DNA from 3 places in the Streptomyces sp. NPDC026673 genome. Region 2 is predicted to be linked to each of the others. Evidence: predicted binding sites of a transcription regulator. Region 2 holds the regulator's gene; each other region holds the start of a gene.
The links. The regulator HrcA, encoded in region 2, represses chaperone genes, less so after heat shock. The targets are predictions, from matches to a motif close to TTNGCACTCNGNNNNNCNGAGTGCNAA.
Positions count from the first base shown of each region.

Region 1: a site for HrcA is predicted at 5,387-5,413, ahead of groL (chaperonin GroEL). Genes of this name have one in related genera too.
Region 3: a site for HrcA is predicted at 5,088-5,114, ahead of groES (co-chaperone GroES). Genes of this name have one in related genera too.

Region 1 is NZ_JBEZXR010000001.1:198,749-206,033, forward strand. Features, by position in the region: gene AB0F62_RS00960 (trehalose-6-phosphate synthase) at 4-1,464, opposite strand; gene AB0F62_RS00965 (glucosyl-3-phosphoglycerate synthase) at 1,736-2,707, opposite strand; SAM riboswitch class I at 2,865-2,992, shown strand; gene thrC (threonine synthase) at 3,011-4,297, shown strand; gene AB0F62_RS00975 (ubiquitin-like small modifier protein 1) at 4,343-4,621, shown strand; gene AB0F62_RS00980 (cold-shock protein) at 5,045-5,251, shown strand; gene groL (chaperonin GroEL) at 5,600-7,222, shown strand.
Region 2 is NZ_JBEZXR010000016.1:32,557-39,841, reverse strand. Features, by position in the region: gene hemW (radical SAM family heme chaperone HemW) at 1-404, shown strand, start outside; gene AB0F62_RS14290 (DUF3097 domain-containing protein) at 408-1,238, opposite strand; gene AB0F62_RS14285 (MBL fold metallo-hydrolase) at 1,269-2,000, opposite strand; gene hrcA (heat-inducible transcriptional repressor HrcA) at 2,208-3,224, shown strand; gene dnaJ (molecular chaperone DnaJ) at 3,224-4,363, shown strand; gene AB0F62_RS14270 (16S rRNA (uracil(1498)-N(3))-methyltransferase) at 4,487-5,224, shown strand; gene AB0F62_RS14265 (PDZ domain-containing protein) at 5,322-7,285, shown strand, end outside.
Region 3 is NZ_JBEZXR010000028.1:17,015-24,299, forward strand. Features, by position in the region: gene AB0F62_RS20245 (aminotransferase class V-fold PLP-dependent enzyme) at 1-504, shown strand, start outside; gene AB0F62_RS20250 (MOSC domain-containing protein) at 554-1,213, shown strand; gene AB0F62_RS20255 (SDR family oxidoreductase) at 1,224-2,009, shown strand; gene AB0F62_RS20260 (ester cyclase) at 2,095-2,799, shown strand; gene groL (chaperonin GroEL) at 2,878-4,506, opposite strand; gene groES (co-chaperone GroES) at 4,631-4,939, opposite strand; gene AB0F62_RS20275 (class I SAM-dependent methyltransferase) at 5,571-6,779, shown strand; gene AB0F62_RS20280 (HAD family hydrolase) at 7,012-7,285, opposite strand, start outside.

The DNA.
Region 1 (7,285 bases), on a different contig from region 2:
CGGTCAGCCCAGGGCGCGCAACTGGTCCAGGAACCACTGCTGCGGGGGGAGCGCCGTCGAGGCCACCGCGAGCCGCTTGGTGGCCTCCGCCCGCTCGCCGTGCGACACGGACAGCGCCTGGTGGAGGGCGTCGGCCGTGGCCCGGATGTCGTACGGGTTGACCACGAACGCGTCGTCGGCGAGCTCCTCGTACGCCCCGGCCTCGCGGGAGAGCACCAGCGCCACGCCGTCGTCCGAGACGACCGGGATCTCCTTGGCCACCAGGTTCATGCCGTCGCGGATCGGGTTGACCAGCGCGACGTCCGCCAGGCGGTAGGCGGCCAGGGAGCGCGCGAAGTCGTCCTTGACGTGCAGGACCACCGGCTGCCAGCCCGGCGTGCCGAACTCCTCGTTGATCTCCTCGGCCAGATCGGAGACCTCGTCGGTGTACTCCCGGTAGACCGCCAGGTCGTGGCGCGAGGGGTAGGCGAAGGCGATGTGCACCACGCGCCCCTGCCATTCGGGGTGGTCGCGCAGCAGCTGCGCGTACGCGAGCAGGCCGCGCACGATGTTCTTCGACAGCTCGGTGCGGTCCACCCGCACGATGACCTTGCGGTCCGGGCCGCCCACCGCCTCCTGCAGCGTCGCCAGGCGCTCGTCCACGTCAGGCTGGTGCGCCCGCTCCCGCAGGAAGTCGGCGTCCGCGCCGAGGCCGTGCACCCCGATGCGCGTGGTGCGGCCCTTGTGGGTGACCGTGAGGCTGCCCTCGTCGCGGATGACGGACGCGCCCAGCACGTCGGCGCAGCACGCGGCGAAGGCGTCGGCCCAGCGGCGGGTCAGGAAACCGGCCCGGTCGGAACCGAGGATGCCGCTCAGCACCTCCGCCGCGACGTCGTCCGGCAGCAGGCGGAAGTAGTCCGGCGGCGCCCACGGGGTGTGCGAGAAATGGCCGATGCGCAGGTCGGGCCGGCGCGAGCGGAGCAGTTGCGGCACCAGGGCCAGGTGGTAGTCCTGCACCAGGACGGCGGCGCCCTGGCCCGCCTCGTCGGCGAGCGCGTCGGCGAAGGCGGCGTTGTAGGCCGTGTACGCCGCCCACTGCTCGCGGAAGTCCTCGTCGAAGACAGGCTCCAGCGGGGTCTGGAACAGCATGTGGTGGATGAACCACAGCACCGAGTTGGCGATGCCGTTGTAGGCCGAGGCGAAGGTGTCCGCCGGGATGTCCAGCATCCGTACGTGCTGGCCGCCGGTGTCCGCGGTGGCGAGGCGGCCCGTCCCTCCGGAGCTGCGGAGGACGGCGGCCCGGTCGCCCTCGCCGAGGGCCGCGCAGACCCAGACGGCGTCCGCGTCCGGCCCGATCGCGCTCAGCCCCGACACGAGTCCGCCGCCGCCGCGGCGGGCGGTGAGCGTGCCGTCCTCGCGGAGGCTGTACGACACGGGGCCGCGGTTGGACGCGACCAGTACGCGCGCGGCATGCGATGCGACCATGCGGCCAGCCTAGCCACGCATGCCCGGCGGCAAACGTACGAGCTAGCCCAGCCGGGGGTTTCCAGCCGGGTGCCCCCCGCGGTAGCTGGGGAGGGCTGGCGCAACCTCACGACGACGCCGCACCTGTGCGGTACCGCGGGTGTCGTCGGCGTATGCACGCCGGTGGTGAGGGTGTGCCAACCCGTTTCGCCTTGCGGAACGACTTCCCACAACCCCCGGGCGATGGGCACCGGCCTCCGGCGAGCGGCCGACCCGCTACCGGGCCGGAGGCCTACGCCACCGCGCGGCGGCGGGCGTATTCGGGGACCGTGCGCATCGGGGGGCGTTCCTCCGTCGCGACGTCGTGGACGCGCGGCTCGAAACCGCCGTCCGGGGACCGCTCGAACTGCGTGAGGACGGGGCGTACGAGATGACCCCGCGCCAAGCGGATCTGCGCGGTCCGGTAGATCGCCGCCGCCATGCGGCCCAGCGCCTGGCCGTCCTGGTGCCGGTGGTGCCGGACCCCCACGTCGACCTGGGCGAGCGCGTCGAGCCCCACCGTGTTGAGCGCGTCCACGAGCAGCCCGAGCTCCACCCCGTATCCCACGGGGAACGGCAGCCGCTCCAGCAGCGAGCGCCGCGCCGCGTACTCGCCGCCCAGCGGCTGGACGAACCCCGCCAGCCGCGGCCAGTGCAGATTGAGCAGCGGCCGCGCGACCAGCTCCGTCACCCGCCCCCCACCGGCCGGCACCAGCGTGCCGCCGGTCTCCAGGGGGCGGTCGTACATCGCCTTGACCAACTGCACGTCCGGATCCGTGAGCAGCGGCCCGACGATCCCCGACACGAACCGCGCGTCGAACTCCCGCAGGTCGGAGTCGACGAAGCAGACGATCTCCCCGCGCGTCACCAGCAGCGAGCGCCACAGCACCTCGCCCTTGCCGGGCACCGCGGGCAGCCGCGGGAGCACGTCGTCCCGGTGGACGACGACCGCCCCGGCGGCGGCCGCGACCTCGGCGGTGCGGTCGGTCGATCCGGAGTCCAGCACGACGAGTTCGTCGACCAGCGGAACGGCCTCGCTCATCAGCTCCCGGCGGATCGTGGCGACGATCTCCCCGACCGTGGCCTCCTCGTCGAGGGCGGGCAGCACGACGCTGACCGTGCCGCGCGCACCCGCGGCGCGCTTGGCGGCGAGCAGCTGCGGCAGCGGCCTGCGGTCGGCGGTCCAGGACCGCCGTTGCAGCCAGCCGGCTACCTCGTCGAGCACCGGGTTGCTCCGTTTCTGCCCGTCTCGCAGGACGGACGGGCCATGACCAGGTTCGAGGTCGTCGGTTACAGTCTTGAACACGAGGCATGACCATCGTATGTCCACGGTGATCGCGCCTTGTCGGACAAATGCCCGGGCCCCGCGCCCGGCGCCATACCGCTCATCCAGAGGGGCAGAGGGAACGGCCCGTTGAAGCCCCGGCAACCCTCCCGCCGACCGCGAGGTCCAGGTGGGGAAGGTGCCAATTCCGTCTCGCGGCGAGATGCGCCGCGAGGAAGATGAGGAGAAAGGGCCTCGCCTGACATGGCTGCGCAGACCGTTGCATCCGCGTCCACAGACTCCGCCTTCGGGCCCGCGTCCGCGCTCTCCTGCCGCGAGTGCGGCGAGCGCTTCCCGCTGGCTCCGCTCTTCGCCTGCGAGGTCTGTTTCGGGCCGCTCGAAGTGGCGTACGACCTCCCGGGCGGCGATCCCGAGACCCTCCGCAAGCGGATCGAGTCCGGGCCGAACAACATCTGGCGCTACGCGCCGCTGCTGCCCGTCCCCGCGGACGTGGCCGCCAAGCCCAACCTCAACCCGGGCTTCACCAAGCTGGTCAAGGCCGACAACCTCGCCCGCGAGCTGGGCGTCACCGGCGGCCTGCACATCAAGGACGACTCCGGCAACCCGACCCACTCCTTCAAGGACCGGGTCGTCGCCATCGCCCTGGAGGCAGCCCGCACCTTCGGCCTCACCACCCTGTCCTGCTCCTCCACCGGCAACCTGGCCGGCGCCGTGGGCGCCGCGGCCGCCCGCGCCGGCTTCCGTTCCTGCGTGTTCATCCCGCACGACCTGGAGGAGGGCAAGGTCGTCATGGCCGCGGTGTACGGCGGCGAGCTGGTCGGCATCGAGGGCACCTACGACGACGTCAACCGCTTCTGCAGCGAGCTGATCGGCGACCCGATCGGCGAGGGCTGGGGCTTCGTCAACGTCAACCTCCGCCCGTACTACGGCGAGGGCTCCAAGACGCTCGCGTACGAGATCTGCGAGCAGCTGGGCTGGCGCCTGCCGGACAACATCGTCATCCCGATCGCCTCGGGCTCGCAGCTGACGAAGATCGACAAGGGGCTGCAGGAACTGATCAAGCTCGGCCTGGTGGAGGAGAAGCCGTACCGGATCTACGGCGCCCAGGCCGAGGGCTGCTCCCCGGTCTCCACCGCCTTCAAGGCCGGCCACGACGTGGTCCGCCCCCAGAAGCCGAACACCATCGCCAAGTCGCTCGCCATCGGCAACCCGGCCGACGGCCCCTACGTCCTGGACATCGCCCGGCGCACGGGCGGCGCCGTCGAGGACGTCACCGACGAACAGGTGGTGGACGCCATCAAGCTGCTCGCCCGGACCGAGGGCATCTTCGCCGAGACGGCGGGCGGCGTGACGGTCGGCGTGCTGCGGAAGCTGATCGAGACCGGGCAGCTCGACCCGGCCGGTGAGACGGTCGTGCTCAACACCGGCGACGGCCTCAAGACGCTGGACGCCGTCGCCCCGACCTCCCGCCCCACGGCCACCATCCGCCCGAGCCTCGACGCGTTCCGTGCCGCCGGCCTGGCCGGCTGACCCCGACCGCCCCGGCCGACCCAGACTGAAGGTGAACCCCGCATCATGAGCGCTACCGTCCGCATCCCGACCATCCTCCGCACCTACACCGGCGGCCGGGCCGAGGTCCCGGCCGACGGCGGCACCCTGGCCGAGGTCATCGACTCGCTGGAGGCGAACCACCCCGGCATCTCCGCGCGGGTCCTGGACGACACGGGCAAGCTGCGCCGTTTCGTGAACGTCTACGTCAACGACGACGACGTCCGCTTCTCCGAGGGCCTGCAGACCGCGGTGGGCGAGGGCGCGTCCGTCTCGATCATCCCGGCGGTCGCCGGAGGCTGCTGATCCGCACGGACCGCGAGTGGCAGGGGTGCCGGGGCTTCCCGGCACCCCTCCGTGCTTGAGCGGTAGTTGAAGGGCTGTACAGTTGCCCTGAACGGATCGCAACTCCCTGCAACGCTCTGCGCAACCCCTTTTCCCGGGAGCGGCGTTGTCGGCGATTTATCGCCAAATTCACGCGGTGATTGTCTCGTTGGCCGCTTATGTCCGGTCCGAGTTGCCCCGGATTATCAGCCGATCAGGCTCTTCTTCCGTTTCTTCGTGCCCGGAATTCTCGTCCGATTGACCTGTTGCAGACCGCGTCCGGGCAGATACATTCAGCCGCGGTCGACGCGTTCCGGCGCACGCCCCCTTGGCTGTAGGGGGTGAGGTCTGACCCGGGTCCGCGAGGTGCGGGTCTGCGAAGGGCCAGCAATAGGGGAGTTAGGAATGGCTCAGGGCACCGTCAAGTGGTTCAACGCGGAGAAGGGCTACGGCTTCATCGCGGTCGACGGTGGTGCGGACGTCTTCGTGCACTACAGCGCGATCCAGATGGACGGCTACCGCACCCTCGAGGAAGGTCAGCGGGTCGAGTTCGAGATCTCGCAGGGCCAGAAGGGGCCGCAGGCGGACATGGTCCGTCTCGCAGCCGGCTGACGCACCGCGCATCGGCCACGGAGCACTTCGCGTACGGCCGCTCAAACGTACGCGTCGAGGCCCGCCCCCACACGGGGGCGGGCCTTCGTGCGTTCCGGGCCGACCTGCGGGTTGTCCACGGCACCGGCCAAGCGGCTTGCACTCTCCTAGGGCGAGTGCTAATCATTGGCGTTAGCACTCTGACGTTGAGAGTGACAAAGGACCGAGTGGGTGAGGCCCGCTCGAACGCCGGAAAGGAACCGGCGGGAGGGCAGGCCGTCCGTCGCGGGCGCCGGCACGGTCCTGGAGTAATCCTTCCCCGCAGCCCTGTGCCGCGGGGGGACCCCAAGTCCGGGAGGACCACTTCACATGGCCAAGATCATCGCGTTCGACGAGGAGGCACGGCGCGGTCTCGAGCGCGGGATGAACCAGCTCGCCGACGCCGTCAAGGTCACCCTCGGCCCCAAGGGCCGCAACGTCGTCCTCGAGAAGAAGTGGGGCGCCCCCACGATCACCAACGATGGTGTGTCCATCGCCAAGGAGATCGAGCTCGAGGACCCGTACGAGAAGATCGGCGCCGAGCTGGTCAAGGAGGTCGCGAAGAAGACGGACGACGTCGCCGGTGACGGCACGACGACCGCGACCGTCCTCGCCCAGGCGCTGGTCCGCGAGGGCCTGCGCAACGTCGCCGCCGGCGCCAACCCGATGGCCCTGAAGCGCGGTATCGAGAAGGCCGTCGAGGCCGTCTCCGCCGCCCTGCTGGAGCAGGCGAAGGACGTGGAGACCAAGGAGCAGATCGCCTCCACCGCCTCCATCTCCGCCGCCGACCCGCAGATCGGCGAGCTCATCGCCGAGGCCATGGACAAGGTCGGCAAGGAAGGCGTCATCACCGTCGAGGAGTCCCAGACCTTCGGTCTGGAGCTGGAGCTCACCGAGGGTATGCGCTTCGACAAGGGCTACATCTCGGCGTACTTCGCCACCGACCTGGAGCGTATGGAGACGTCCTTCGACGACCCGTACATCCTGATCGTCAACTCCAAGATCTCCGCGGTCAAGGACCTGCTCCCGCTGCTGGAGAAGGTCATGCAGTCCGGCAAGCCGCTGCTGATCATCGCCGAGGACGTCGACGGCGAGGCCCTGTCCACCCTGGTGGTCAACAAGATCCGCGGCACCTTCAAGTCCGTCGCGGTCAAGGCTCCGGGCTTCGGCGACCGCCGCAAGGCCATGCTCGGTGACATCGCCATCCTCACCGGTGGCACCGTCATCTCCGAGGAGGTCGGCCTCAAGCTGGAGAACGCCGGCGTCGACCTGCTCGGCCGCGCCCGCAAGGTCGTCGTCACCAAGGACGAGACCACGATCGTGGACGGCGCCGGCGACCAGGACCAGATCCAGGGCCGCGTCAACCAGATCCGTGCCGAGATCGAGAACAGCGACTCGGACTACGACCGCGAGAAGCTCCAGGAGCGTCTGGCGAAGCTGGCCGGCGGCGTGGCCGTCATCAAGGCCGGTGCCGCCACCGAGGTCGAGCTCAAGGAGCGCAAGCACCGCATCGAGGACGCGGTGCGCAACGCCAAGGCCGCCGTCGAGGAGGGCATCGTCGCCGGTGGTGGCGTGGCCCTGCTCCAGGCGTCCAACGTCTTCGAGAAGCTCGAGCTCGACGGTGACGAGGCCACCGGCGCGTCGATCGTGAAGCTGGCCCTCGAGGCCCCGCTGAAGCAGATCGCCGTCAACGCCGGCCTCGAGGGCGGTGTCGTGGTGGAGAAGGTGCGCAACCTGACCCCGGGTCACGGCCTCAACGCCGCCACGGGTGAGTACGTCGACCTGATCGGCGAGGGCATCATCGACCCCGCCAAGGTGACGCGCTCCGCGCTGCAGAACGCGGCCTCCATCGCCGCGCTCTTCCTCACCACCGAGGCCGTCATCGCCGACAAGCCGGAGAAGGCCGCCGCGCCGGCCGGCGGCGGTATGCCCGGCGGTGACATGGACTTCTGATCCTCCCGGATCAGGACTCCGCACCACGGCAGAACGACCGAGGGCGGTACCCCACGCGGGGTA
Region 2 (7,285 bases):
GGGCCACCTCGACGGCGGCCAGGTGCCGCCACAACGAGCTGTACTGGACCGGCGCGGACTGGTGGGGCGCCGGCCCGGGGGCGCACAGCCACGTCGGCGGGGTGCGGTGGTGGAACGTGAAGCACCCGGCGGCGTACGCGGCGGCGCTCGCCGAGGGGCGCAGCCCCGGAGCGGGGCGCGAGGTGCTGGCCGACGAGGACCGCCGGGTGGAGCGCATCCTGCTGGAGCTGCGGCTCTCCGACGGCTGCCCGCTGGACGTCCTCGCACCGGCGGGCGCCGAGGCCGCGGAGCACGCCGTAAGGGATGGCCTCCTGGATCCCGGTCCTTACCGTGAAGGCCGCGCGGTCCTCACCCTGCGCGGCCGCCTGCTCGCGGACGCGGTGGTCAGGGACCTGGTCGACTGAGGCTCACCCCGGCGCCGTGACGAAGTCGATCAGCTCCTCCACCCGGCCCAGCAGCTCCGGTTGCAGGTCCTTGTAGGAGTGGACGGAGCCCAGGATCCGCTGCCAGGCGGCGCCGGTGTTCTCCGGCCAGCCCAGGGCGCGGCACACGCCGGTCTTCCAGTCCTGGCCGCGCGGGACGGACGGCCAGGCGGGGATGCCGAGGGAGCCGGGCTTCACGGCCTCCCAGACGTCGATGTAGGGGTGGCCGGCGACCAGGACGTGCTCGCCGGTGACCTCGGCGGCGATACGGGACTCCTTGCTGCCCGGCACGAGGTGGTCGACGAGCACGCCGAGGCGGGCGTCCGGGCCGGGGGCGAAGGAGGCGACGATGGCGGGGAGGTCGTCGACGCCGTCGAGGTACTCGACGACGACGCCCTCGACCCGCAGGTCGTCGCCCCAGACCCGTTCGACGAGCTCCGCGTCGTGGCGGCCCTCGACGTAGATCCGCCCGGCCCGGGCGACCCGGGCCCGGGCGCCGGGGACGGCGAGGGAGCCGGAGGCGGTCAGCCGGGGGCCCGCCGGAGGGGCGGCGGCGGAGGGGCGGACGAGCGTCACGACGCGGCCCTCCAGGAGGAAGCCACGGGGTGCCATCGGGAACACGCGGTGCTTGCCGAAGCGGTCCTCGAGGGTGACCGTGGGGCCCTCGGCGGTCTTCTCGCAGCGGACGACCGCGCCGCAGAAACCGGTGGACACCTCCTCCACGACCAGGTCCCGCTCGGCCGCGACCTCGGGGGCGGGCGTGGCGGGCCGTTTCCAGGGAGGGGTGAGGTCGGGGTCGTAGCTGCGGCTGCGCATGCCAGGGATCGTATCCGTGCGGCCGAACGCTCAGGCGGATCCGAATCGGGCCGTCAGCGCGTCCCGTTGGGCGCGGACGAAGCGCGCGTCGACCACGGCGCCGTGGCCCGGTACGTAGAGCGCCGTCTCGCCGCCCAGCCACAGCAGGCGGTCGAGGGTGCCGGGCCAGGCGTGCGGCGCGGCGTCGGGACCGGCCTGCGGTTCGCCCGACTCCTCGACGAGGTCGCCGCAGAAGACCACGGCCGGCGTCCCCGGCACGACGACCACCAGGTCGTGGGTGGTGTGCCCGTCACCCGGGTGGACCAGCAGGACCTGCCGGTCGCCGCCGAGGTCGAGCTCGTACGAGCCGTCCACGAGATGACCGGGGCGGACGAGGGCGTCCGCCGCCTGTGTGGACTCGGCCTCGCCGGCGCCGTGCCCGACCGCGTCCCGGCCCAGCGAGAAGCGCTCGCGGTCCAGGTAGGCGTCGAGGGCCATGTCCCCGAAGACCTGGACGCCCTTGAAGGCGGCGGTGCCGAAGACGTGGTCGAAGTGACCGTGGGTGAGTGCGATGTGGGTCACGTCCCGCCCGGTCAGTTCGCGGACCTGCCGGCGCAGCAGGGCGCCCTCGGCGACCGAGGACCCCGTGTCGACCAGGAGCACGCCCTGGTCGCCGACGACGACCCCGACCGTCACGTCGAGGAAGGGCAGCCGCCGCCGGGCCACCCCCGGTGCGAGCTGCTCCCAGCCGGGGGAGTCCGGCGCGGTCGGTGTGTTCTCCACAACGTGACGGTATCCCCGCGGGACGCCCCGCGCCCGCTACGGTGGCGGGGCGAGGGCGCCTTGGGCCGGACCTGTGGACGGCCCTTGCCGAGGTCTTGCCACCCCGCCGTACACTGACTTGGGGAAAACTGGCACTCAGGGAAGTGGAGTGCCAGGCCGCGGGGGGCGACACGACCCGCACGGTGACCGAGCGACTGGAGGTGCGCGATGCTCAGTGAACGACGGCTGGAAGTGCTGCGTGCCATCGTCCAGGACTACGTGGGCACCGAGGAGCCGGTCGGCTCGAAGGCGCTCACCGAGCGGCACGCCCTCGGCGTGTCCCCGGCGACCGTCCGCAACGACATGGCCGTGCTGGAGGAGGAGGGCTACATCCAGCAGCCCCACACCAGCGCCGGCCGCGTGCCGACCGACAAGGGCTACCGGCTCTTCGTCGACCGGCTCACCAGCGTCAAGCCCCTGTCGGGCGCCGAGCGCCGGGCCATCGGGAACTTCCTGGACGGCGCCGTCGACCTCGACGACGTGGTGGCCCGCACGGTCCGGCTGCTGGCGCAGCTCACCCGGCAGGTCGCGATCGTCCAGTACCCGTCGCTCACCCGCTCGACCGTGCGCCACGTCGAACTGCTCGCGCTCGCCCCGGCCCGGATCATGCTCGTGCTGATCACGGACACCGGACGGGTGGAGCAGCGGCTGGTGGACGCCCCCGCACCGGTCGGCGAGACCGTGCTGGCCGACCTGCGCGCCCGGCTGAACAGCCGGGTGGTGGGGCGCCGGTTCAGCGACGTCCCGCCGCTGGTGCAGGAGCTTCCCGAGGGCTTCGAGCCCGACGACCGGCCCTCCGTCCAGGTGGTCCTCGCCACACTCCTGGAGACCCTGGTCGAGGAGACCGAGGAGCGGATCATGCTCGGCGGCACGGCCAACCTGACCCGCTTCGGGCACGACTTCCCGCTGACGATCCGCCCGGTGCTGGAGGCGCTCGAGGAGCAGGTGGTGCTCCTCAAGCTGCTGGGCGAGGCCAAGGACTCTGGCGTGACGGTGAGAATCGGTCACGAGAACTTCCATGAGGGCCTGAACTCCACATCGGTCGTCTCCGTCGGCTACGGTTCGGGCGACGAGGCGGTGGCGAAACTCGGCGTGGTCGGACCGACCCGCATGGACTACCCCGGAACGATGGGAGCGGTACGCGCAGTGGCACGTTACGTCGGACAGATCCTGGCGGAGTCGTAGTGGCCACGGACTATTACGCCGTGCTCGGCGTGCGCCGCGACGCAAGCCCGGACGAGATCAAGAAGGCATTCCGCCGTCTCGCGCGAGAGCTGCACCCGGACGTCAATCCGGACCCGAAGACGCAGGAGCGGTTCAAGGAGATCAACGCCGCTTACGAGGTGCTCTCGGACCCGCAGAAGAAGCAGGTCTACGACCTCGGCGGCGACCCGCTGTCCGCCAACGGCGGCGGGGCCGGCGCGGGCGCCGGCTTCGGCCAGGGCTTCGGCAACTTCAGCGACATCATGGACGCCTTCTTCGGCACGGCGTCCCAGCGCGGTCCGCGCTCGCGCACCCGGCGCGGCCAGGACGCGATGATCCGGCTGGAGATCGAGCTGGACGAGGCGGCCTTCGGCACGACCAAGGACATCCAGGTCGACACGGCCGTCATCTGCAACACCTGCCACGGCGAGGGCGCCGCCCCGGGCACGTCCGCGCAGACGTGTGACATGTGTCGCGGCCGCGGTGAGGTCTCGCAGGTCACGCGGTCCTTCCTCGGCCAGGTCATGACCTCCCGGCCGTGCCCCCAGTGCCAGGGCTTCGGCACCGTCGTCCCGACCCCGTGCCCGGAGTGCGCGGGCGACGGCCGGATCCGGTCCCGGCGCACCCTGACCGTCAAGATCCCGGCCGGTGTCGACAACGGCACCCGCATCCAGCTCGCGGGCGAGGGCGAGGTCGGCCCCGGCGGTGGCCCCGCCGGCGACCTCTACGTCGAGATCCGGGAACTCCCGCACCAGATGTTCCAGCGGCGCGGTGACGACCTGCACTGCACCGTCACCATCCCGATGACGGCCGCGGCACTGGGCACCAAGGTCCCGCTGGAGACCCTGGACGGGCTGGAGGAGATCGACATCCGGCCCGGCACGCAGTCCGGCCAGTCGATCCCGCTCCACCAGCGCGGCATCACGCATCTGCGGGGCGGCGGCCGGGGCGACCTCATCGTGCACGTCGAGGTGCAGACCCCGACCAAGCTCGACCCGGAGCAGGAGGAGCTGCTGCGCCGCATGGCGAAGCTGCGCGGCGAGGAACGGCCCACGGGGCAGTTCCAGCCGGGCCAGCAGGGGCTGTTCTCCCGGCTGAAGGACGCGTTCAACGGACGCTAGGCACGGCCTGGACGTCCGCGGGCCCGTGGGCCGGGGGGAAACACCCCGGACCACGGGCCCCTTCGCGTCGTGAAACGATGGGCGCATGGCCGCACCGACCGACCTCCGCGCACGGACCGCGCCGTGACCGCCCCCGTCTTCGTCGTCGACCCGGAGGCGCTGGGCCCGGACCGCATCACGCTCTCCGGCCCCGAGGGCCGGCACGCGGTCGCCGTGCGCAGGCTGCGCGTCGGCGAGGAGATCGTCCTCACCGACGGCCTCGGACGCGGCGCGTACGGCACCGTGGCGGCCGTCGACGGCAAGGACACGCTCGAGGTCGCCGTCGCGGACGTCCGGGAGGAGCCCGAGCCCCGGCCGCGGATCACGGTCGTCCAGGCGCTGCCCAAGGGCGACCGCGGTGAACTCGCCGTCGAGACCATGACGGAGGTCGGTGTCGACGCGGTCGTGCCCTGGGCCGCCGCGCGCTGCATCACCCAGTGGAAGGGCGAGCGCGGCGCCAAGTCCCTCGCCAAGTGGCGTTCCACCGCCCGGGAGGCCGCCAAGCAGGCCCGGCGGCTGAGGTTCCCCGAGATCGCCGAACCGATGACGACCCGCCGGCTGGCCGCGCTGCTGTCCGGGGCCGCGTTCGCCGCCGTCCTCCACGAGGAGGGCTCCGAGCCGCTCGCCACCGCCCCGTTGCCGCCCGAGGGCGAGATCGTCCTGGTCGTCGGCCCCGAGGGCGGGGTCTCCCCGGAGGAACTCGACGCCTTCGCCGCCGCCGGTGCCAAGCCCTACCGCCTCGGCGCGAGCGTCCTGCGCACCTCCACCGCCGGCGTCGCCGCCACCGCCCTCCTGCTCGGCCGCACCGGACGCTGGGGCTGACCGGCACCCGGCGGCCCGGGGCGGCCCGGAATCCCCCTCGGGGCAATGAGATCGAAAACCCCTGACCACCGGAGCACCGGGTGGTTAATGTGACGGCGTGACGCAGCCTTCGCACCCCGCGTACCTCCGCTTCCCGCACCTGCACGGTGACCTGATCACCTTCACCGCCGAGGACGACGTCTGGGCCGCCCCGCTGGACGGCACCGGTCGGGCCTGGCGGGTCAGCGCGGACAACATGCCGGTCGGCCATCCGCGGTTCTCGCCCGACGGGGCGCGCATCGCGTGGACCTCCACACGCGACGGCGCACCCGAGGTGCACGTCGCGGCCACCGACGGCGGGCCGTCGAAACGCCTGACGTACTGGGGCAGCCGCACCTCCGTGCGCGGCTGGACGCCCGGCGGCGACGTGCTGGCCGTCAGCACCTCCGGGCAGGCGTCGCTGCGCCGCAGTTGGGCGCGGGCGATCCCGGTGGACGGGGGTCCCGCGCGGACGCTGCCGTACGGGCCGGTCGGGGACGTCGCCTACGGGCCGGACGGGGCCGTGCTGCTGCTGTCGGCGACGATGGGCCGCGAGGCCGCGGCCTGGAAGCGCTACCGCGGCGGCACGGCGGGCAAGCTGTGGATCGACCGCACGGGCGACGGGGAGTTCGAGCGGATCCACGCCGGCCTGGACGGCAACCTGGAGTGCGCGATGTGGGTGGCGGAGAGGATCGCCTTCCTCTCCGACCACGAGGGCGTCGGCGCGCTCTACTCCAGCCTCCCCGACGGCAGCGACCTGCGCCGCCACACCGCCGTGGAGGACGGCGGCTTCTACGCGCGGCAGGCCGCCACCGACGGCACTCGCGTCGTCTACACCAGCACCGGGCGGCTGTTCGTGCTGGACGACCTGGACGGCGCCGAGGCCCGTCCGCTCGACGTCCGCCTCGGCGGTCAGCGGACCGACCTGCAGCCGCACCCCGTGCGCGCCGCCCACCACCTCGGCGACGCCCGGCCCGACCACACCGGCCGCGGCAGCGCCGTCGAGATCCGCGGTACCACGCACTGGGTCACCCACCGCGGCGGCCCGGCGCGGGCGCTGTCCGCCGAGCCGGGGGTGCGCACCCGGCTGCCGCGGGTGTTCGGCGGCGAGGGCGACCAGCAGGTGGTGTGGGTCACCGACGCCGAGGGCGAGGACGCGCTGGAGATCGCCCCCGCGGCGGGCACCGGCACGGCCGCGCCCCGTCGGCTGGCCGCGGGACGGCTCGGCCGGGTCCTGTCCATGACCGTCTCCCCGGACGGCCACCGGATCGCCGTCGCCTCGCACGACGGCCGGGTGCTGCTCGTCGAGGCGCAGACCGGCGAGGTCCGCACCGTCGTCGAGGGCGAGCACGGCCACGCGAGCGGCCTCGCCTTCTCGCCCGACTCGGCCTGGCTCGCCTGGTCCCACGCCGGGCCCGACCCGCTGCGCCAGCTCAAGCTCGCCTCGACCGCGGACCTCACGGTCGTCGACGCGACCCCGCTGCGCTTCCGGGACTACTCGCCCGCCTTCACCTCCGACGGAAAGCACCTGGCGTTCCTCTCCGAGCGCTCCTTCGACCCGGTCTACGACGAGCACGTCTTCGACCTCGCCTTCCTCGGGGCCTGCCGCCCCCACCTGATCACCCTCGCCGCCACCACGCCCTCGCCCTTCGGCCCGCAGCGCCACGGGCGGCCCGTCGACTCCTCTGCCGAGGACAAGGACGGCGACGACCGCGGCCAGGAGGAGGGCAAGAAGGACTCCCGCAAGGAGGACGGCGAGGACCGGCCCCGCACCCCCGTCACGAAGGTGGACGCCGAGGGCCTGGCCGACCGCATCGTCCCGTTCCCGGTCGAGGCGGCCCGCTACTCCACGCTGCGGGCCGCCAAGGACGGCGTCCTGTGGCTGCGCCACCCCCTGCAGGGCGTCCTGGGCGCGAGCCTCGCCTCGCCCGAGGCCGAGCCGCCGTCCAGCGCGCTGGAGCGGTACGACCTCAAGCAGCTGCGGGTGGAGGACATCGCCGACGACACCGACGACTACGCCGTCAGCGGCGACGGCAACAAGGT
Region 3 (7,285 bases), on a different contig from region 2:
GTCGTGTGCGGCGGCTACAAGTGGCTGCTCGCCCCGCGCGGGGTGTCCTTCCTGACCGTGCGGGAGGGCGCCGAGGACGGGCTGTCGCAGCAGTTCGCCGGCTGGTACGCGGCCGAGGACCCGTGGGGCGACTGCTATGGGCCGGTCGCGCATCTCGCCCGCTCCGCACGGCGGTTCGACGTGCTGCCGCCGCTGCTGCCGTACCTGGCCGGGGCCGCCTCGCTCGGGCTGATCGAGGAACTGGGCGTCGAGGCCGTCGGCGCCCACGACGTCGCGCTGGCCGAGCGCTTCCGGGAGGGTCTGCTGCGACTCGGCCACAAGCCGGTGCCGTCCGGCGCGCGCGCCTCGGCGATCGTCGCCGTCCCGGGCCTGGGCGACGCCGCGCAGCGGCTGGCCGCCGCCGGCATCCGGGTCTCGGCCCGGGCCGGCAATCTGCGGGCGGCCTTCCACCTGTACAACACCGGCGCGGACGTGGACCGGCTGCTCGCCGTGCTCGCCCGCTGAGCCGCAAAACGCTTCGCCGGGCGGCGCACCGGCACCGTACCGTCGGAGCATGAAGCTGCTCTCGGTGAACGTGGGCCGCCCCCGCGCCAACCCGTGGAAGGACTCCGGGACGACGGGCATCGACAAGCATCCCGTGCCGGGCCCGGTCGCGGTGACCGCCCCGGGCCCCAAGGGCACCGGCGCGGTCGGCCTCGCCGGCGACCGGGTGTACGACGTGGCGCACCACGGCGGCGCCGACCAGGCGGTCTACGCCTACGCCCGCGAGGACCTGGACGGTTGGGAACGCGCACTGGACCTGCCGCTGCGCAACGGCATGTTCGGGGAGAACCTGACCACCCTGGGGCTGGAGGTCAACGGCGCCCTGATCGGTGAGCGCTGGCGGATCGGCGGCCCGGGCGGCGCCGTCCTGGAGGTGTCCTGCCCGCGCGTCCCCTGCGCCACGTTCCAGGGCTGGCTGGAACAGGGCGGCTGGATCAAGCGGTTCACCCGGGCCGCGCTGCCCGGCGCCTACCTCAGGGTCGCCGAGCCCGGGGAGATCCGGGCGGGCGACCCGGTCGAGGTCGTCCACCGCCCGGACCACGGGGTGACGGTCGCCCTGACCTTCCGGGCGGTCACCCTGGAGCCGGAGCTGCTCCCCCGGCTGCTCGCGGCGAACGCGCTCCCGGAGGAGGTACGCGCCGCGGCCCGCAGACGCACGGGGGGCCACTAGCCTGCGGGACATGACGACTTCACTCATCACGGGAGCCACCGCGGGCATCGGCGCGGCCTTCGCGCGCCGGCTCGCGAACGACGGTCACGCCCTTGTCCTCGTCGCGCGCGACGAGCAGCGGCTGGAGGAGTGCGCCGCCGAGCTGCGGCGCGCGTACGCGGTGACCGTGGAGGTGCTGCCGGCCGACCTGTCGACGGACAAGGGCATCGAGGCGGTCGAGGCCCGGCTCCGCGACCGTGAGCGCCCGGTCGGCGTGCTGGTCAACAACGCGGGCTTCGGCAACCGGGGAGCCTTCGGCGACGTGCCGATGGCCGACGAGCTGACCATGCTCAAGGTGCACTGCGAGGCCGTGCTGCGGCTGACCGGCGCCGCGACCGGGGCCATGCGGGAGCGCGGACGCGGATTCGTGATCAACGTCGCCTCCGTCGCGGCCTTCGTGCCGCGCGGCACATACGGGGCGAGCAAGGCGTGGGTCGTCAGCTTCACCCAGGGCCTGGCACGCGAACTGGCGGGCACGGGTGTGCGGCTGCTGGCGCTGTGCCCGGGCTTCGTCCGCACCGAGTTCCACGAGCGGGCCGGGATGGACACCGGCAACATCCCCGGCTGGGCGTGGCTCGACGCCGACAAGGTGGTCGCGGCGGCCGTCCGCGATCTGGCCCGCGGCCGTTCCCTGAGCGTGCCCGACCCCCGCTACAAGGCCGCGGTCGCCGCGGCCAAGCTGGCGCCGAGCGGGGCGTTCGGCCGGGTCTCGACGAAGGCGGGGCGGCGCTTCGGGCCGGCCTATCCCCGCGACTAGGACGGTCGCCGGGGGTCGGTCATTCCGCCATAAAATGGGCGGTGGACTCGGGGATCGCCCACCACACGGCCCCCGGGAGGCCGCCATGACATTCGTCCAGATCATCGACTGCAGGACCAGCAGGCACGACGACATGAACCGGCTCATGGACACCTGGATCGAGGCGACGAAGGGCAAGCGCACCGCCACCCACTCCATGGTCGGCCGGGACCGGTCCGGGCCGGACCACCTCGTGGAGATCGTCGAGTTCCCCTCCTACGAGGAGGCGATGCGGAACTCCACGCTCCCCGAGACCAACCGGATCTTCGAGGAGATGGTCGCCCTCTGCGAGGAGATCCCGACCTTCACCGACCTGGACGTCGTCCGCGACGAACAGCTCGGCAAGGAGACGTGCCGCCGCTACCTGAGGGAGCTGTGCGGCCGGGACGACCCCGCCGCGTACGCCGAGATGTTCACGCCGGCGTACATCGACCACGACATCGCGATGGACGTGGACACCATCGGCCCCGACGCCCTGCGCGAGGAGACCCTGGCCTACCGGCACGGCTTCCCGGACTTCGAGTTCACCGTCGAGGACCAGATCGCCGAGGGCGACCGGGTCGTGACCCGCTGGAGCTGGCGCGGCACCAACTCCGGGGAGATGCGCGGAATGCCGCCGAGCGGCAAGGAGGTCTCCGTCGTCGGCACGACGACCTTCCGCTTCGAGGGCGGCAGGATCGCGGAGGGCTGGTGGCACTGGGACTCGCTCGGCATGCTCAGCCAGATGGGCGTCATCAGGCTGCCCTCGTGACGGCCGGGCCGCGCGCCGGCCCCGGGCAGCCCGAAGGCCCCCGTTCCCGGGCGGGAAGGGGGGCCTTCGCGGAACAGCTCAGTGGGAGTGGCCGTGACCGTGGCCGTGACCGGCCTCGGCGGGCTCCTCCTCCTTCTTCTCCACCACGAGGGTCTCGGTGGTGAGGAGCAGGGAGGCGATGGAGGCGGCGTTCTCCAGGGCGGAGCGGGTGACCTTGACCGGGTCGATGACGCCGGCCTTCACCAGGTCGCCGTACTCGCCGGTCGCGGCGTTGAAGCCGTGGCCCTTCTCCAGCTCGCCGACCTTGGAGGTGATGACGTAGCCCTCCAGGCCCGCGTTCTCGGCGATCCAGCGCAGCGGCTCGACCGCGGCGCGGCGCACGACCGCGACACCGGTGGCCTCGTCGCCGGACTTGCCGAGGTTGTCGTCCAGCACCTTGACCGCGTGGACGAGCGCGGAGCCACCACCGGAGACGATGCCCTCCTCGACCGCGGCGCGGGTCGCGGAGATGGCGTCCTCCAGACGGTGCTTCTTCTCCTTGAGCTCGACCTCGGTGGCCGCGCCGACGCGGATGACGCACACGCCGCCGGCCAGCTTGGCGAGGCGCTCCTGGAGCTTCTCGCGGTCCCAGTCGGAGTCGGTCGCGGTGATCTCGGCCTTGATCTGGTTGATCCGGCCGGTGATCTCCGAGGAGTCGCCGGCGCCGTCGACGACGGTGGTGTCGTCCTTGGTGACGGTCACGCGGCGGGCGGTGCCGAGCACGTCCAGGCCGACCTGGTCGAGCTTGAGGCCGACCTCCTCGGCGACGACGGTGCCGCCGGTGAGGGTGGCGATGTCGCCCAGCATGGCCTTGCGGCGGTCGCCGAAGCCGGGGGCCTTGACCGCGACCGCGTTGAAGGTGCCGCGGATCTTGTTGACCACCAGGGTGGACAGGGCCTCGCCCTCGACGTCCTCGGCGATGATCAGCAGCGGCTTGGAGGCGCCGGCCTGCAGGATCTTCTCGAGCAGCGGGAGCAGGTCCTGGATGGAGGAGATCTTGCCCTGGGTGATGAGGATGTACGGGTCCTCCAGGACGGCCTCCTGGCGCTCCTGGTCCGTCACGAAGTACGGCGACAGGTAGCCCTTGTCGAAGGCCATGCCCTCGGTGAAGTCCAGCTCCAGGCCGAAGGTGTTGGACTCCTCGACGGTGATGACACCGTCCTTGCCGACCTTGTCGATCGCCTCGGCGATCAGCTCGCCGACCTGCTTGTCCTGGGCGGACAGGGCGGCGACGGCGGCGACGTCCTCCTTGCCCTCGATCGGGCGGGCGGTGGCGAGCAGCTCGTCCGAGACGGCCTTGACCGCCGCGTCGATTCCCTTCTTCAGGGCGGCCGGGGAGGCGCCGGCGGCGACGTTGCGCAGACCCTCGCGAACCAGCGCCTGGGCCAGCACGGTGGCGGTGGTGGTGCCGTCACCCGCGATGTCGTTGGTCTTGGTCGCCACCTCCTTCACCAGCTGCGCGCCGAGGTTCTCGTACGGGTCGTCGATCTCGACCTCACGCGCGATGGTCACACCGTCGTTGGTGATGGTCGGGGCGCCGAACTTCTTGTCGATGACGACATTGCGGCCCTTGGGGCCGATGGTCACCTTCACGGTGTCGGCGAGCTTGTTGACGCCACGCTCGAGGGCGCGACGGGCGTCCTCGTCGAACTTCAGGATCTTGGCCATACCGGCGGAATTCCTCGTCTTTGGGTTCTCGTCAAAGACCGCGCCCCGGGTCCCCGGTCCGTGCGTGGACTCGGTGTGCCCGGGGCGTGGTCACGGCATTTCTCGGTTAAGAGCGGCGCCGGTTCTACTTCTCGACGATCGCGAGGACGTCGCGAGCCGAGAGGACGAGGTACTCCTCGCCGCTGTACTTGACCTCGGTGCCGCCGTACTTGCTGTACAGCACGATGTCGCCGACCTTGACGTCGAGCGGGATGCGGTTGCCGTCCTCGAAGCGACCCGGGCCGACGGCCAGGACGACGCCCTCCTGGGGCTTCTCCTTGGCGGTGTCCGGGATGACCAGGCCGGAGGCGGTGGTCTGCTCGGCATCCAGCGGCTGGACCACGATGCGGTCCTCGAGCGGCTTGATGGCAACCTTGGTGCTGGTGGTCGTCACGATCCGACCTCCCCCTTCAAAGGGCTCACGGGAGTGTCTGTCTGGGGTGGCGACCTGGTAGGCCCGTCGTCGCGGGTGCCGGACCTGCCCGTCGCGTTTGTGCTGGCACTCGGCATGGCTGAGTGCCAGGTCCGAGATTAGGACGCGCTTAGCACTCGGTCAAGCGGAGTGCCAACGCCGCGCCGTGTTGGACGCGTTTCCGATGGGGGAACGCCCTGCCCCGGCGCCGGGTTCCGGGCCCGGGGCGGCTGCCCGGATCGCCGCGGCGTCCTGCTCGCCGCGCCCGGCGCGGCGAGGGCGGAACCGTCGCGCACCCCGCCCGCGCGGAGCCCACGAGGCCGGTCTCCTCCCGGAGTTCGGACGGGGCGCCGGGGCGGCGCGGCCCTCGCCGAGGCCGCTCGGCAGCTCCCGGGGCCGGCGGCCGGCCGCGGGCTTCCGCTGACGGATCCTCGGCACGCACCCCACCCCGCCGGGCGAGGACCACGACATCTGTGCGACCGCCGCCGGCCCCGACCCGTTGCGGCTGCGTCTCCGCCCCCGGGCAGCCGGTCGGCGTACCGCCCCGATGGTCCCGCGGGCGCGGCGGCCGCCCGTACCGGGCAGGTCCGCCACGCGCCGGCGCCGCGGGACAATGGGCAGCGTGGATCTTGACGCGTTCTCGGCACTGCTGACCGACGAGGGGCAGTCGCTGCTCGCCTCCCTGCGGGACTACGACCCCGCCGCCGAACTGGCGACCGCCACACGCCTGCGGCGCGAGCACGACGCCGGGCTGGTGTCGGCGGCACTGACCCAGGCACGGCTGCGGCAGCGGGCGGCGGCGAAGTTCGGGGAGGACGCGTACCGGATGTACTTCACGCCCGACGGGGTCGAGCAGTCGACGCGGGCGTCGGTGGCCGGGCACCGGGCGGCGCGGTTCGCTGCGCTCGGGGTGCGCCGGCTGGCGGACCTGTGCTGCGGGATCGGCGGGGACGCGATCCCCTTGGCGCGCGCCGGGGTGGAGGTGCTGGCCGTCGACCGGTCCCCGCTGACCTGCGCGGTGGCGCGGGCCAACGTGCAGGCGCTGGGGCTGTCCGGGCTGATCGAGGTGCGGTGCGCCGATGTCACGGAGGTCGGCACGGACGGCTTCGACGCGGTGTTCGTCGACCCGGCCCGGCGCGGCGGACGGGGCAGGATCTTCGACCCCGAGGCGTACTCCCCGCCGCTGTCGTGGGCGGTGGCGGCGGCCCGGAAGGCACCGCTGGCCGCGCTGAAGGTGGCGCCCGGTATCCCGCACGAGGCCGTGCCCGAGGACGCCGAGGCGGAGTGGGTCTCGGACCACGGCGATGTGAAGGAGGCCGTGCTGTGGTTCGGCACCGCGCCCGGCGCCCGCCGCGCCACACTGCTGCCGGCCGGTGCCACCCTGCCCGCCGCCGGGCTGCCCGACCCCCGGGTGCGTCCCGTGGGGCGCTGGCTGTACGAACCGGACGGCGCGGTCATCCGCGCCCACCTGGTGGCCGACGTGGCGGCACGGGTCGGCGGCGGGCTGATCGACGAGACCATCGCGTACGTCACCTCGGACGAGCCGCACGCCACCCCCTGGGCGACCGCGTACGAGATCACGGATGTGCTGCCCTTCAACCTCAAGCGGCTCAAGGCGCTGCTGCGTGAACGCGGGATCGGCGTACTGACCGTCAAGAAGCGCGGCTCGGCCGTCGAGCCGGAGGAGCTGCGCCGCCGGGTCAAGCCCCAGGGGCCCAACGCGGCCACCGTCTTCCTGACCCGGGTCGCGGGCGCCCCGAGCATGCTGCTGGGCGCGCCGGCCGCGTCCTCCGCCGCCCCCTCGGCGCCGCCGAGCGCCTGACCCGGGCTGAGCCCGGCTGAAGCCTGTCGTCACATCGGCTCCCCCCGCTACCGCCGGGAGGTGCCCCCACGTGCGGTGCATCCCTAGGCGGAGAGTCGTCCTCGCAGTGGGCTACGCGGACGATGCGACAACTCCCCCGGGCCGAAGGCCGAGGGGAGTGTCGTTGCCCGGGGACTCCTCCCGGCGCCCCCCGGCCGAAGGTTGGGGGAGGGAAGGTGACGACGGGCTCCGGCTAGGACCGGCCGAGCAGGCGCCTCGCGACGCCCGGCACGTCGGTGAGGGCACCGGCGAGCACGGTGGGGTCGCACTTCTCCAGCGCGGGGCCGGTGTACCCCCAGACCGCGCCGATCGAAGGAATCCCGGCGGCCGCCGCGGCGGCGACGTCGGAGGGGCTGTCGCCCACGAAACACGCACGGCCCGGGGGCACCCCGAGGCGGTCGAGCGCGAGCAGGATCCCCTTCCCGGAGGGCTTGGGTTCCGCGTCGCCCCATCCGACCACCACACCG